DNA from 4 places in the Arthrobacter sp. Marseille-P9274 genome. Region 3 is predicted to be linked to each of the others. Evidence: riboswitches for the same ligand, from Rfam matches in the RefSeq annotation. Region 3 holds a riboswitch; each other region holds the start of a gene.

Region 1 (3,150 bases), on a different contig from region 3:
CCGATGATGCGCGCCTTGAAGACCCACGGGTTGTGGTTCGCGGCCGTGCGGGCGTTGCGCCAGTGCCGGTCGAAGTTCTTCTTCGTGCTGGTGCCCGAGGCGGAGAGCGCGTCGAAGATGTCCGAGGTGGCGCGGGTGGCGAGGTCGGTCAGGACCACCTGGGCCTGGGCGCTTTCGAGCTCGGCGAGGTCGTTGAGGTGCTCTTCGCGCTCGAGGTCGCCGAGGAACGCGGCTTCGTACGCGCGCTGCAGTGCCTGGGCGGCGCGCTCGACGGTGGCTTCGGCTGCGTAGCCGCGGGCCGAGACCTCGCCGATGACCTGCAGGATCTGCGGATCCTCGCGGAAGGAGTCGGCGTTGCCGTGCGAGAAGATGCGCGTGCGGTTGCGGACTTCGGTGGCGATGTCGCGCTCGGCGGCCTTGATGCTGCCGGCGAGGACGGCGAGCAGGACGACCTGGTAGAACGCGGTCTGGTACTTGAAGCGGGTGTCGAAGTCGATGACGTTCTCGGCCTCGACCACGGCGTCCTTGAAGGTGCTGGTGCCGGAGCCGGTGGTCTGCTGGCCGAAGCCGTCCCAGTCGTCGGAATGCGTGACGCCCGGCTGGTGCGCATTGACGACGGCGATGACCTTGACGTCGTTGTCCGTGCGCTGGGCGAAGGTGTCGATCCAGTCGGCGAAGATGCTGCCGGTCGAGTAGTACTTGGTGCCGTTGACGCGGAAGCCGCCGGTGGCCGAGTCCGGGTCCGGGCTGACCTTGGTGATGACGTCGCCGATCTTCACGCTGCCGACCTCGGTCCACGAGTTGCCCGCGATCTCGCCGTTCACGAAGCGCTCCAGCCAGACCGCGCGCTGCGGACCGGAGGAGACCAGCCGGTCCTCGACGAAGGCGAAGTGGCCGCGCAGCGCCTGCGGGATGTTCGAGTCCGCGGCGGCGAGCTCGGTCAGCAGGCGGAACAGCTGCGGCAGGGTGGCGCCGGCACCGCCGTCGGCCACCGGAACGCGCACGGCGCCGAAGCCCGCCTTGGTCAGCTCCTTGATTTGGTCGAACGGCAGCTGGTGGTCCTGCTCGCGGGCGCTGGCACCCTCGGCGATGCGCGCGAAGATCGGGCGGAAGCGGTTGGCAAGAGTCTCGTAGTCGGTCTCGGCGGCGTGCGTGGTGTGCGTGGTTACGGAGGTCATGACGGGCCTTTCGTTGTTGCGGGAATTTGGAAGTCTGGCGGGTCAGACGGCGGCGGGCGCCGGCTTCTGGACGGGCTTCGGAAGTTCAGCGTCGGCGGACGCGCGGACCTTGTCTGCCCGAGCGGGTTCGGGGTTGGGAAGTACGACGGCGGCGCGGCCGGTGCGCAGGGCCAGGAACCTTGCGGCCGTGAACAGGAGGGCGATCACGACGGCGGCTGCCGCGGCACTCCCCCAGCCCGAAGGCCAGGCACCGTTCAGCCCCAAAAGGGCGGGCAGCGTCGTCGTTAGTTGGCTGGTGAGCAGGGTGGCCCAGCCGGTGTAGGCGGTGAGCGCGGACTTGCCGAGGGCGAGGAGCAGGAAGAACAGCGTCCACAGCACGGCCCAGCTGGCCCACAGCACCGCGGAGAACGGGTCGGCGGCCAGGTTGGAGACCGCGTAGACCACCGCGAGCGCGGCGACGAGGACGCAGAACCAGCCGACGCCGGCCGAGCCGAGGTCGAACAGCGAGTTCAGGCCGACGTACGTGTAGGTCAGGCCGAAGAGGACGACACCGGCGGCGCTGAGCAGCTCGGCCGGATCGCCCGCGGCGGTCACGGCAATCAGGGTGGCCAGGATCAGCTGGAGGCCGCCGATGAGCAGGTTCAGGGTGCCGCTGTCGCGCGGCGGTATGCGTCCGAGCAGGGCCAGACCGTTGGTCAGCAGTGCCACGCCGGAGAGGATGAGGCAGATGAAGGACATGGGGAGGTTCCGTCTGTGCGGGAGGGCTCACGTTTGAGCCGGCTCGATGCTTGCCGGAACACGGTTGTGCCCGGCCGGATCTTCACCTGGGGCACCCCACCACGAAGAGGGTTGCCGTCCAACCAGCCAGGGCTTCGCGTTGGAACTCGTGATCTGTTGCAAAGGTATGCCGCGCCGGCGGCTGGCGGCAACGGTTTCCGGCGAACATGACGGAAGGTCACGTCCTGTTACCCGCCGCGCGGGTGAAGGTTGCAGGGGCTTGCCAGGTAGGCCCGCGGTCCGCTAGTGCAGCTGAGCGCCGGCCGGTCTCGCCGGGACTTCATTCACTGCAGCGGCCCTGCCGGCCGGCGGCGTCCAATCAGGCGAGTCCCTTGTCCTTGAGCCAGGCGGCTGCGGCGTCACGGGGGTTCTGCTTCGCGTCCCCGGAGACCTGCTCGTTGAGCTGCATGAGGTCCTCAGTGGTCAGTACCTGCGAGACCTTGTTCAGGATGTCCCTGGCCTCGCTGCCGACGGTGTCGGTGCGGATCAGGGGAAGCACCTGCTGGGCCGCGAAGAGGTCCTTGGTGTCCTTCAGCGCGACCAGCCTGTTCGCCGCGATCGACGGGGAAGTGGTGAAGATGTTGGCGGCCTGGACCCGGTCGTCCAGCAGCGCCTGGAGCGTCAGCGCCCCGCCGCCGTCGCTAAACGGGACAAACTCCTTCGGGACACATCCATAAACTGCCTCAAGCCCCGACAGTCCCTGCGGACGCTCCTGGGCCTCGGGCGGCATTCCGAGGGCAATACGGTCACAGATTTTGCCCAGGTCCTCGAGGGATTCCAGTCCGTGCTTGTCCGCAGTCTGTTGCGTGACGACGAGCGCGTCTTTGTCCTCCGCGGCAGCCGGTTCCAGTACCGCAAGCCCCTTCGGCAGCTTTCCGGGCAGTTCCTTCATCACTTCTTCGGCGCTCCGCGCTGAGGTGCCCTCGTCCAGATAGCGCAGAAGATTGCCGCTGTAATCGGGCACCAGGTCGATGGAGCCGTCCTGCACTGCCCGGGCGTAGACCTCGCGGGAGCCAATCCGCGGTTTGGTTGCCGCGGGAAGGCCTCCGGCGTTCAAAGCCCCTGCATAGATCTCGGCGAGGGTCTCGCTCTCCGGGAAATTCGCCGATCCCACGAGCAAGGGCGCCTGGGACCCGGCCGCCCCGGCGCTGGCTTGTCCGTCCTCGAACGGACTGGCGCTGCAGCCGACCATGCC
Region 2 (3,150 bases), on a different contig from region 3:
CGGCGCGGGGAGAGTCCCGAGCGCGTTCGCTGCCAGCACCCGGTAGGCGAGGCGGTGCCGGGTTCCGTCGCCGTCCGAGTACTGCACGGCTCCGTCCGGTTCCACTGCACCGGTCTGCATCCTCGCCTGGTCGCGCAGCCGGGCCAGCACGCCGTCCGGGGCCTCGCCCGGGGGCAGCTCCATGGCCGCCAGTTGGTCGATCGTGGTGACGCCCAGGTCCCGCAGCCGGCGGCGACGGGCCGGGCTCATGCGGGAAACCAGCAACACGTCCCGGTGCAGTGCTACCTGCTCGGCGCAGTAGTCGCAGCGCCCGCACGCCGTGTGCCGCTCGTCTCCCCACGCCACGGGGGCAGGCTGGGCCCGGTGGGCTGCAGTGAGCTCCAGGAAGCGGCTGCGGCGCTCGCGGAAGACCGGCAGCAGGTCCCGCAGGCTATGGTCGCTGCGGGAGCCGTCGCCCAGCACCAGGGTCACGGTAGGCGAGGGGGAGATGCCGGCTTTCAGCAGCTGGTCGCCGTAGGCCGCCAGCTGGAGCAGCGCCGTGACCTTGGCGTGCCGGGCTAGCTTGGAGTCATACACCGCGTAGCGGGGCGAGCCGCCGTCCTCCTCCTTGACCAGGAAATCCGAACGCCCGTGGAAGCTGCCGTCGAAGAAGGAGGCCTGGAACACCACGTCCGCACCGGAGCGCAGGGCGGCGATCGATTCGCGATGCTTGGCTTCAAGCAGCGGCCTGGTATAGCCCGCGATCTCGGCGATCTCCACTACTCCGGCGCCGAAAGTGTCCCGGAAGTCCTGGAGCACGCGGTGCTCGTGGACGTCGCCCAGCTCGGCCGTGCGCGCCAGCATCTCGTCCGGCGGGAACTCCGCCTTCGGGTTGCGTCCGAGCTTTTCATCCAGCTTCCGCAGCAGCTGGTATTCGCACTGGGCGGCCACCACCAGGTCGCTCGCGGTGAAGATCAGGTCCCGGGGCGCGCCGGGCGCCAGCGGATCGAGCAGGAACACGGTGCCTCCTGGAGGAGAAGTTGGTCCCGCCGGCGCCGAAACCCCTGTCGGGGGCCCCGGGCCGGCGGGCGGCTCATATGCTCAACTTCTATCAGCCGGGTCCGACAGTTTGCGCACGTTCCGCCGGACCGCCCGTATCCGGGCAGGCGGGAAACGCCATCAGCAAGGAGCGGACGCAGCACCGCGGCGTAAGGTGCGCTAGCTGCAGTCCCGCGGTCCGCCGTCGTCGTTCAACATCCTGCGCAGCGAGAAGAAACGGTTGCCCGCGCCCGGACGGGTGCTGGGAATGAGCAGCTTGGAGTACTTTTCGCACCACAGCGCGGACCCGTCCGAGTCCATGGCCGCTTCCAGCACGGCGCCGATGTCCTCGGAGTACAGCATTTTCTGTTCGCCGTCCTGGCACAACTGGACCAGGCTTAGCTCAGCCTCGATATGGACGGCAACCTCGACCCACTCGTCCAGGACAGTGTTGTCCCTGAGACGGACTGTGCGCTCGCGGTTGCTGCTGCGGCTGTCTTTTTCTATTGGATATGCACTCATCATTCTTGTTCTCTCCGGTTGTTCTTGCCCGCACCGAGTCCCCTTCAGAACCTCGTTGTCCTGTGAAATGCAGGCCGCTTCGTCATCCGAACCACCCGCGAACATGGGGTTGGTGTGTGACCGGTCGGAGCCTTGCAGCGCCCGGCGAGCCGGTGTGCTGCGGATCACATCTCGTGAAGCAGTACCAACTATAGGGTCCTGCATGCACATAGCCAAACGGTTGCTGCGAAGTAAACAATTTGTTGTAGGCCCGTTACCCCTCGTAACGGGATGTTGGGCCGTGTTACTTCCGGTGACGAAACGGCCCGTGACTGGCGGCACAAGCTCTGGTTATACTCGCTTCAGCTTCAGGAATTGCGGCCGCTAAGCTCCGACTTGGCCGCGTACCAACCCCACGCTCTCTGGGTGGTTCGGATGACGAAGCGGCCTGCATTCGCCCACGGGCAAATGGTGCGGGCAAGAGCACGTGAAAGGACCGGTGCCCGGCACCGCTTCCATGAGTACACCTAATCCTGCCCACGCCGGCCTGCGCGTGATGAGCCTTGCCGACTACGAACAAGTAACGGCCGTACGCCAGGAATTCGTCGACTTCCTGCTCGGGCCCGCCGGCCTCCCGGTCCGGCAGGATGCGCGGACGCCACGCGCGGCGGGCTTGTGAGGGGTCCCTCGGGCCTGTTGCTGGACACCGACGTCGTCGCCGAAGTGCGCCGCGCGGAGCCGCATCCGGCGGTCGTCGATTTCCTGCAGCGCCGCCGGCACCTCGGCATCTACATTTCCGCGCTGTCCGTGGCGGAGCTCCATCTGCTGGGCAGCCAGGACGCCGGGGGGTCGGACGACGGCGGCGCCTGGCTCGGCGAACTGGCGTCGCGCTTCTCGGGCTTTATCCTGCCGGTCGACCTGGACGTCGCGATGGCCTGGGCGCCGATGGCGGGGCATCCCGAGGTCACGGCGGTTGATTCGCTGATCGCGGCGACGGCCGTGCAGCACTGCCTGACGATCGTGTCCCGGAACGTCGAGGGGTACCGCAAGCTGGCGGTCCCGGCCATCGACCCGTGGCAGGTGGGGCAGTTCGCCGAGAGTCCGGTGTAGGGCTGTGTACGTCGCCTGCCGCCTTCCGGCACTTCCGGTTCGGCGGCCCGAGGGCGACAATGGTGCTACGGGCTCCCTGGAGGAGATGGCCATGGCACGCAAAGACAGAAGCACCCGCGGCGCGTACGGAACGGAGCGGGCGGAGGGCATGGGCCCGCTGCCGCTGCACGGCTCGGGAGACGATCCGGTGATGCCGAACCTGGCCGCGGCACAGATTCCCGGTCCCGGCACCGCCCACGTCAGAGCGGGGGAGGGCGGCGTCCTCCCGGACGATGCCTCCGACCCATTCGAGCAGGAGGGCCACCAGCATCCGGGGGTCGTCCGCAGCGGCGGTGGATTCCGGCGCTGGCTGAGACGTCTGCGCCGGGCCTGAAGGGCATCTCTCCTCCGGCGCGGCTGAACCGCCCGCGCCGGGGCCGAGTGCAGCCATCTTCGCCCTTCCCGCCGGTGCGGCACGGGCAGCGGCGGTGGCCTGCCTAGACTTGGACCATGCCCAACGCCCTAAACTCCGTGGACCGAACG
Region 3 (3,150 bases):
GGGTCTCGATGGGGGAGTTGGAAATCGGGGAGTACAGGCTTCGCGTCATCCCGCCCGAAGGGTATGTAGTCACCGGCGCGGAATGGCTCGACTTCTCCCTCGATCTAGAAGATGTTTCGCTCCGGACGCTGGAAATCGACGCCAATGGGCTGACGCCGTACTTCGCCATCGTAGGAGCAGCGCCCTTTGGAATCATCTTTGGCATTGCCGAGGAGGTGGCGGTCGCGGCGCCGGCGCCGGTAGAGCCCGCGGTTGAGCCGATGGCGCTGAACCCGCAGCCGGTTGCTGCACCGGGGGAGCCTCAGCCAACGACGCGCCTCGCCGAGACCGGCAGCAGCGCTTCCGCCTGGGCGCCTTGGGCCGGTCTCGTCATTGCCGCTGGTGCCCTCCTGCTCCGGCTTGGCCGACGCAGGGCCGCCTAGGATTCCCCGGCTGCCGGGCGGCGGGAGCGGATCAACTGCTCCAGCTGCCCGGCCACGTCGGCACGTGGCCGACTGGCGTCGATGATCGTGAAGTCCCCGAACTCCGGCAGCGCCCGGTAACCGGCGTCGAACGAGCGCAGCTCTGCGAGGGTCTCGGAGTCCTCTCCGCGCAGGGCGACCCGGGCGAGCGCCCGCTCCGGCGGGATGGCAAAGTAGACGACCAGGTCCGGCCGAGGGAGCCGGTCCAGCAGCCTTGCCGCGAGGCCCCGCCGGACCAGTCCGCGGCTGTGGTCACGTGCGGGCTGGCAGTACAGGGAGCGGTCGAACAGCACCAGCCCCTCGGCGTTCCGGGACTTCCAGTAGGCACTGCAGGCCATAGCGGCGCGGATGGCATTTTCGACGGCGGTCAGGCCCCTGCGGCCCAGCAGGCGCTCGGCGGTGGTGCCGAGCCGGCCGGCCCACCGCTCCAGCGTCTTGCGGCCGGCGTAGATTCCGTGGACGGCGACGGGCTCGCCGGCAGCCGCGAACCGGGCCTTGACAGCCTCGGCCGCAGAGGTTTTCCCGGAGCCGTCGATGCCGACCAGGGCCACGCGGTACGGGCCTCGCCGGGGTGCTCCATGTTCGTTTGGATCGGCCGTCCGGCCCGGATCCGGCAGGATGACGGTCACGGCCGGGCGCGGCAATGGGCAGGGGCCGCAGCGGGAACACTCGTCATCATCCGCCTACCTTACGGCGGGAATCTGGGCGCCCGCTTGGAGCGGCTGCAGTGCTGGACGAAGCCCGGTGCTGGACGAAGCCCGGTGCTAGACGAAGCCCGGTGCTAGACGAACACCGGCTGCTCCAGCCGGCGGAAGGCCGAGCCGTGGAAGACCAGCGGCTCGTGCGCGTCGTCGTGCGTGGTCAGGGCGTGCACCCTCAGCAGCACCACGTGGTGGTCGCCGGCCGGAACCTCCTGCTCCACGGAGCAGTCCAGCCACAGCGCGGCCTCCTCGAGGAAGAGGGCGCCGTCGTCGGTGGAATGAAGTTGAAGCCCGGCGAAGCGGTCCCCGGATTTCGACGCGATCTGGCGGCAGACGCCGTCGTGCCCCGCACCCAGCACGGAAACGCCGATACGTCCGGCGGTGCGCACGATCGGCCAGGTGCGCGAGGTGTTCTGCACCGCGAACATCACCAGCGGCGGGTCCATGGAGACGCCCACGGTGAAGGAGGATGCGACGATGCCCTGCGGGGCGCCGTCGACAATGGCGCACAGGGCGGCGATACCCGACGGGAACCGTCCGAACGCCTTGCGGAGGGTATCGGGCTGCAGATCATCGTGGAGGGACATGCCGGTTCCTTTGCCGTCAGGCGAATCCGCTGGCTTCCTCTACGACCGGCGAATGCGCAGTACTTGCGACGCTGGCTGTCGGCCAGCGGGCCGAATCATCACCTGGAGCACCCCGCTACGGCGAGAGGGTTGCCGGCCAACCAGCCAGGGCTTGGTGTTGGCACTCATGATTCTGCTTTCCACGCTAAACGCGGCGTGCTGCGGGGTCAAACCCCAGCAACACTTCGTAAAGGACCGCCGCGCCGATGCCGGGAGCTACTCCGACCGCTCCGGTTCGCTGAACGTTTCGGTGTCCACGTCGCCCTGCAGCGCCGCGCTGTAGCGCGGGCCGTGCACCGTCTTCTCGTTGATCAGCTCGTCCAGCCGGGTCATCAGCGCGGCATCAAGTACGACGGCGGCGGCCGCCAGATCTTCGTCGAGGTGGGCGATGCTGGTGGTTCCGGGAAGGGCGACGATGTCCTCGCCGCGGTGGAGCACCCAGGCCAGAGCCAGCTGGGCCGGCGTGCAGCCGGCCTCCGCGGCGAGCCGGATGAATTCATCAAGCAGCCGCAGGTTGAGCGGGTAGTTCTGCGCCGAGAAGCGCGGCATACCGCGGCGGATGTCGCCGTCGGGCAGGGACGCCACATCGCGGACCGTGCCGGTGAGGAAACCGCGGCCCAGCGGGCTGAACGCCACGAACGCGGTGCCCAGCTCCCGGCAGGCGTCCAGGGTGCCCAGCTCCGGATTGCGCGTCCAGAGTGAATACTCCGTCTGCAGCGCCGCCATCGGGTGCACCGTGTGGGCCCGGCGCAGCGTGTCGGCGGAAACCTCGGAAAGGCCGATTCCGCCGATCTTGCCTTCGGCCACGAGTTCAGCCAGGGCGCCGACGCTCTCCTCGACCGGGATGGTCTTGTCCCAGCGGTGTAGGTAATAGAGGTCGATGTGGTCCGTGCGCAGCCGCCGCAGCGCCTCCTCGCAGGTGGCCTTCAGCGTGTGCGGCCGGCCGTCGATCACGCGCTTGCCGTCCACGCTCGTCATGCCGCACTTGCTGGCCAGGAAGTACTCGTCGCGCCGCGCGCCCAGGACCTCGCCGACCAGGGTCTCGTTCGCCGTCGCGCCGTAGAGCGCGGCCGTGTCGAAGTGCCGCACGCCGCTGTCCAGCGCGTGCAGCAGCAGCGCCTCGGCCTGTTCGCGCGGCGGGGGCGTGCCGTAGGCATGGCTGAGGTTCATGCACCCGAGCCCGATGCTGCCGGCGTCCCTGGCCCCGATCCGGCGAGTGCCCATGCTGTCCCTTCCGCTGCGTGCGTGCCAACGCTTCTTCTTAGCACACGCCTCCGGCCCGTCCGGCATTTGGCCGACCGATTCCGGCGGATGCCTCGACAAGCCCCGGACCTCGCGGTAAGCATGGAGCGTGGCTGTCAT
Region 4 (3,150 bases), on a different contig from region 3:
GTGTGCTACCTTGGCCAGGCCCTCAAGGTCCGCGATGTCGCCGGACGGGTTCGCCACGATCTCCGTGTAGACGGCCTTGGTGTTCTCGCCGATGGCCGCGGCGAAGTCCGCCGGGTCCGTGCTGTCGATGAACGTGGTCTCGACGCCGAAGCGGCGCAGGGTCACGTCCAGCTGGGTGATGGTGCCGCCGTATAGCTTCGAGGAGGCGACGATGTGGTCCCCGGCGCCGGCCAGCGCGGCGAAGGTGATGAACTCCGCGGCCATGCCCGACGACGTGGCGACCGCGCCGATCCCGCCCTCGAGCGAGGCGATCCGCTCCTCGAACGCGGCGACCGTGGGGTTGCCGATACGGGAGTAGATGTTGCCGTACTTTTGCAGCGCAAAGAGGTTGGCGGCGTCGTCCGTGTCCTTGAAGACGAAGGACGTGGACTGGTAGATGGGCACCGCCCGGGCGCCGTGCTCGGCGTCGGGGGTTCCGCCGGCGTGCAGGGCCCGGGTGCGGAAGCCGAATGTGCGTTCAGCCATTTAGAGGGCAGCTCCTTCGAAGTTGGTGGCGGGCAGCAGCGCCGTGTTGAGCTCGGTGCCGTTGGCGCGTGCGAGATCCGCCTCGAGTTCGCGGACGATCGGCAGTACGTCGCGGCCGAACGCCTCGACTTCCTCCTGGAAGTGCAGGTAGGCGGTCAGCATGAGGTTCACGCCGATCTTCTTGAACTCAACAATACGTTCGGCGATCTGCTCGGGTGTACCAATGAGTCCGGTCTTGAAGCCGTCGTTGTACTGGATGAGGTCCTCGAACGTAGAATCCGCCCACATGCCCTTGCCGTCCCGGGTGGACTGGCCGGCTTCCTTGACCGCGGCGGCAAAACCTTCGACGGCGGGGCGGTGCGCCTTCTCGACGATCTCGCGGAGGGTGTCCCTGGCTTCCGCCTCGGTGCCGCGGGCGATGACGAAGCCGTTGAGGCCGAATTTCGGGGTGCGGTTGACGGTGGCAGCGGCGGCGCGGACTCCGGCGATGTTGTCCTTGAAGCCCTCGAGGTCCTTGCCGTTGGAGAAGTACCAGTCCGCGGTGCGGCCGGCGGCGGCCTGGGCGGCGGTGGAATTGCCGCCGAAGAAGATCTCCGGATGGGCGCGGCCCGGGACGTCCACCGGAGCCGGGTTCAGAGTGAAGTCCTTGATGTTGTAGTACTTGCCGGACTGGCTGTAGTTCTGCTGGGTCCACAGGCCGCGGAGCACGTTGATGAACTCTTCGGTACGGACGTAGCGCTCGTCATGCTCGAGCCATTCGAGGCCGAAGTTGACGAACTCGTCTTTCAGCCACCCGGACACGATGTTCACTGCGGCGCGGCCGCCGGAGATGTGGTCCGCGGTGATGATGAACTTGGCGAGGACGCCGGGGTGCCACATGCCCGGGTGGACGGCGGAGATGACGTTGAGCCGCTCGGTGGCGCCGAGCAGGGCGAGCGAGAAGCTGGTGGCCTCATGCTGCTTGTCCGCGCCGTAGCTGGCGGCGTAGCGGGTCTGGGTCAGGGCGTACTCGAAGCCGGAGTTCTCCGCGATGCGGGCGAGCTTCTTGTTGTAGTCGAAGTCCCAGCTGGTGCGCTGCTCGATCGTGGAGACGACGAGGCCGCCGGAGACGTTGGGAACCCAGTAGGCGAACTTCAGCGGGGTTTCGAGGTTGGCCACGGTGGTGTTGACGGTCGTGCTCATGGCGAATTCCTTGATGGTCGGCGCTTAAAGCGCGTGAACGGGAATCCCGGGTAATGACGGTCCATCAGGCGCCTGCCGAACGGCCGACGCCATCCGGATCAAAGATTGCTTGCGCTCTCTCCATCGCTTCTGGCGGTAGCACCTTTCCGGGACGGGGAGGTCCGGAGGGTTGCTGCGGCGTCAAAGAGCCAGATCTCTCAGCCGCTCGGGATGGTCCTTGCTATTCTGCCAGCCTGTCCGGCGCGGCTCCAAGAATGTTGAGCCGCATTGCGTCCCGCCGGGAATTCCCCGAACGCCGCCGCCGTCCCCGCTGGTTTTCCACAGCTGCCGGGCGGCCGTGGCCGTCGTGGCCTCCCGCCGTCGGCCCGCGTCTTTCCCCGCAGCCTCGGAAGGGCCACCCGGCCTGGAGGGCCGCCCAAAGGAACGCGGTGCGGCGAACCTCCCTCGGTTAAGCATTCGTTTCCATCTTTAGACTTCAAGCAACGCTCTGACCTGCACGTTTAGTGGAGACGGTCGGGAAGCGAGGGAGGTTGGCGGATGCACGATGCGTGCGTTGTCCACAGCACTGCCGCCGACGGTGGATTCAGCCGAGCGCTTCCGGCAGGCTCCTGCCATGGAAGACCACCAACGTCTAGCGGCAGACGTCGTCCGGCTGGGGGGCACCGCCCGTTACGCAGACCTTATGCGGGCGGGCCACAGCCGTTCAAGGATCCAAGCTGCTGTCCGAGCGGGGGCAGTCCAGCTAGTGCGTCGGGGGCTGGCGGGCGTCCCCGACGGGGAACCGGAAATCCGGACGGCATTGAAGGTCAACGGTCTGATCACCTGCATCTCAGCGGCAAAGGAGTTGCGGCTTTGGACCATCAAGGATCCGGAGTGCCTCCATCTCTGGTCAGACCATGGGGGCCTGCCGAAATCGGTCACTACACACCGCAGCGCCTTGGTCGGAGATCGCCTGCCGGGTGCCTATGTGCCAGTCATCGACGCTGTGCTGCACACCCTACGATGCCGTCCTCCGTTGGAGGCGCTTGTCCTTGCCGAGTCTGCTGTCCGCCGCGGGGCTGTTGGCCAGGCGGAACTCGTACGTCATTTGCCTGGTCCACGAAACGGGGCACGCCGAGCCGTCGTGCAACGAATAGGGAAGGATGCGGACTCCCCACTGGAGGTCATAGCGCGCGAGCTGTTCCGGGCAGCCGGCCTGCGCGTGGAGACACAGGTCGAGATCCGCGGCCTTGGCCGAGTGGATCTGCTCATCGAAGGGCGGCTCATTGTGGAGCTTGACGGCATGGACTTCCACTGGACGCGGGACGCATTCCGCAAAGACCGACGGCGGAACAACGAAGGGGTCCTTAGCGGACTGCCGACCCTCCGGTACGTCTATGAGGACGTGGTGTTTCGCCCACAAGCTGTTCTGGCGCAGGTCATGTCGGTGCTCCGCCGCGGAGC

What was found. A riboswitch is a leader RNA that binds a small molecule or an ion and turns the genes downstream of it on or off. The one in region 3 is predicted to bind S-adenosylmethionine.
Region 1: another riboswitch for S-adenosylmethionine. It lies ahead of OC550_RS03670 (AmiS/UreI family transporter); the one in region 3 lies ahead of OC550_RS13175 (flavin reductase family protein).
Region 2: another riboswitch for S-adenosylmethionine. It lies ahead of OC550_RS12405 (hypothetical protein); the one in region 3 lies ahead of OC550_RS13175 (flavin reductase family protein).
Region 4: another riboswitch for S-adenosylmethionine. It lies ahead of sfnG (dimethylsulfone monooxygenase SfnG); the one in region 3 lies ahead of OC550_RS13175 (flavin reductase family protein).

What each region holds. Positions count from the first base shown of each region.
Region 1 is NZ_CAMPOV010000001.1:814,549-817,698, forward strand. It holds gene OC550_RS03665 (acyl-CoA dehydrogenase family protein) at 1-1,178, opposite strand, end outside; gene OC550_RS03670 (AmiS/UreI family transporter) at 1,221-1,916, opposite strand; SAM riboswitch class IV at 1,958-2,070, opposite strand; gene OC550_RS03675 (ABC transporter substrate-binding protein) at 2,275-3,150, opposite strand, start outside.
Region 2 is NZ_CAMPOV010000001.1:2,670,960-2,674,109, reverse strand. It holds gene OC550_RS12410 (TM0106 family RecB-like putative nuclease) at 1-999, opposite strand, end outside; gene OC550_RS12405 (hypothetical protein) at 1,198-1,539, opposite strand; SAM riboswitch class IV at 1,555-1,718, opposite strand; SAM riboswitch class IV at 1,885-2,008, shown strand; gene OC550_RS12400 (hypothetical protein) at 2,036-2,197, shown strand; gene OC550_RS12395 (PIN domain-containing protein) at 2,194-2,628, shown strand; gene OC550_RS12390 (hypothetical protein) at 2,720-3,001, shown strand; gene OC550_RS12385 (alpha/beta fold hydrolase) at 3,118-3,150, shown strand, end outside.
Region 3 is NZ_CAMPOV010000002.1:3,771-6,920, reverse strand. It holds gene OC550_RS13185 (SdrD B-like domain-containing protein) at 1-422, shown strand, start outside; gene OC550_RS13180 (thymidylate kinase) at 419-1,090, opposite strand; gene OC550_RS13175 (flavin reductase family protein) at 1,243-1,749, opposite strand; SAM riboswitch class IV at 1,804-1,921, opposite strand; gene OC550_RS13170 (aldo/keto reductase) at 2,005-3,012, opposite strand; gene OC550_RS13165 (TIGR03885 family FMN-dependent LLM class oxidoreductase) at 3,140-3,150, shown strand, end outside.
Region 4 is NZ_CAMPOV010000003.1:574,802-577,951, reverse strand. It holds gene OC550_RS19920 (O-acetylhomoserine aminocarboxypropyltransferase/cysteine synthase family protein) at 1-525, opposite strand, end outside; gene sfnG (dimethylsulfone monooxygenase SfnG) at 526-1,707, opposite strand; SAM riboswitch class I at 1,825-1,924, opposite strand; gene OC550_RS19910 (hypothetical protein) at 2,705-3,001, opposite strand.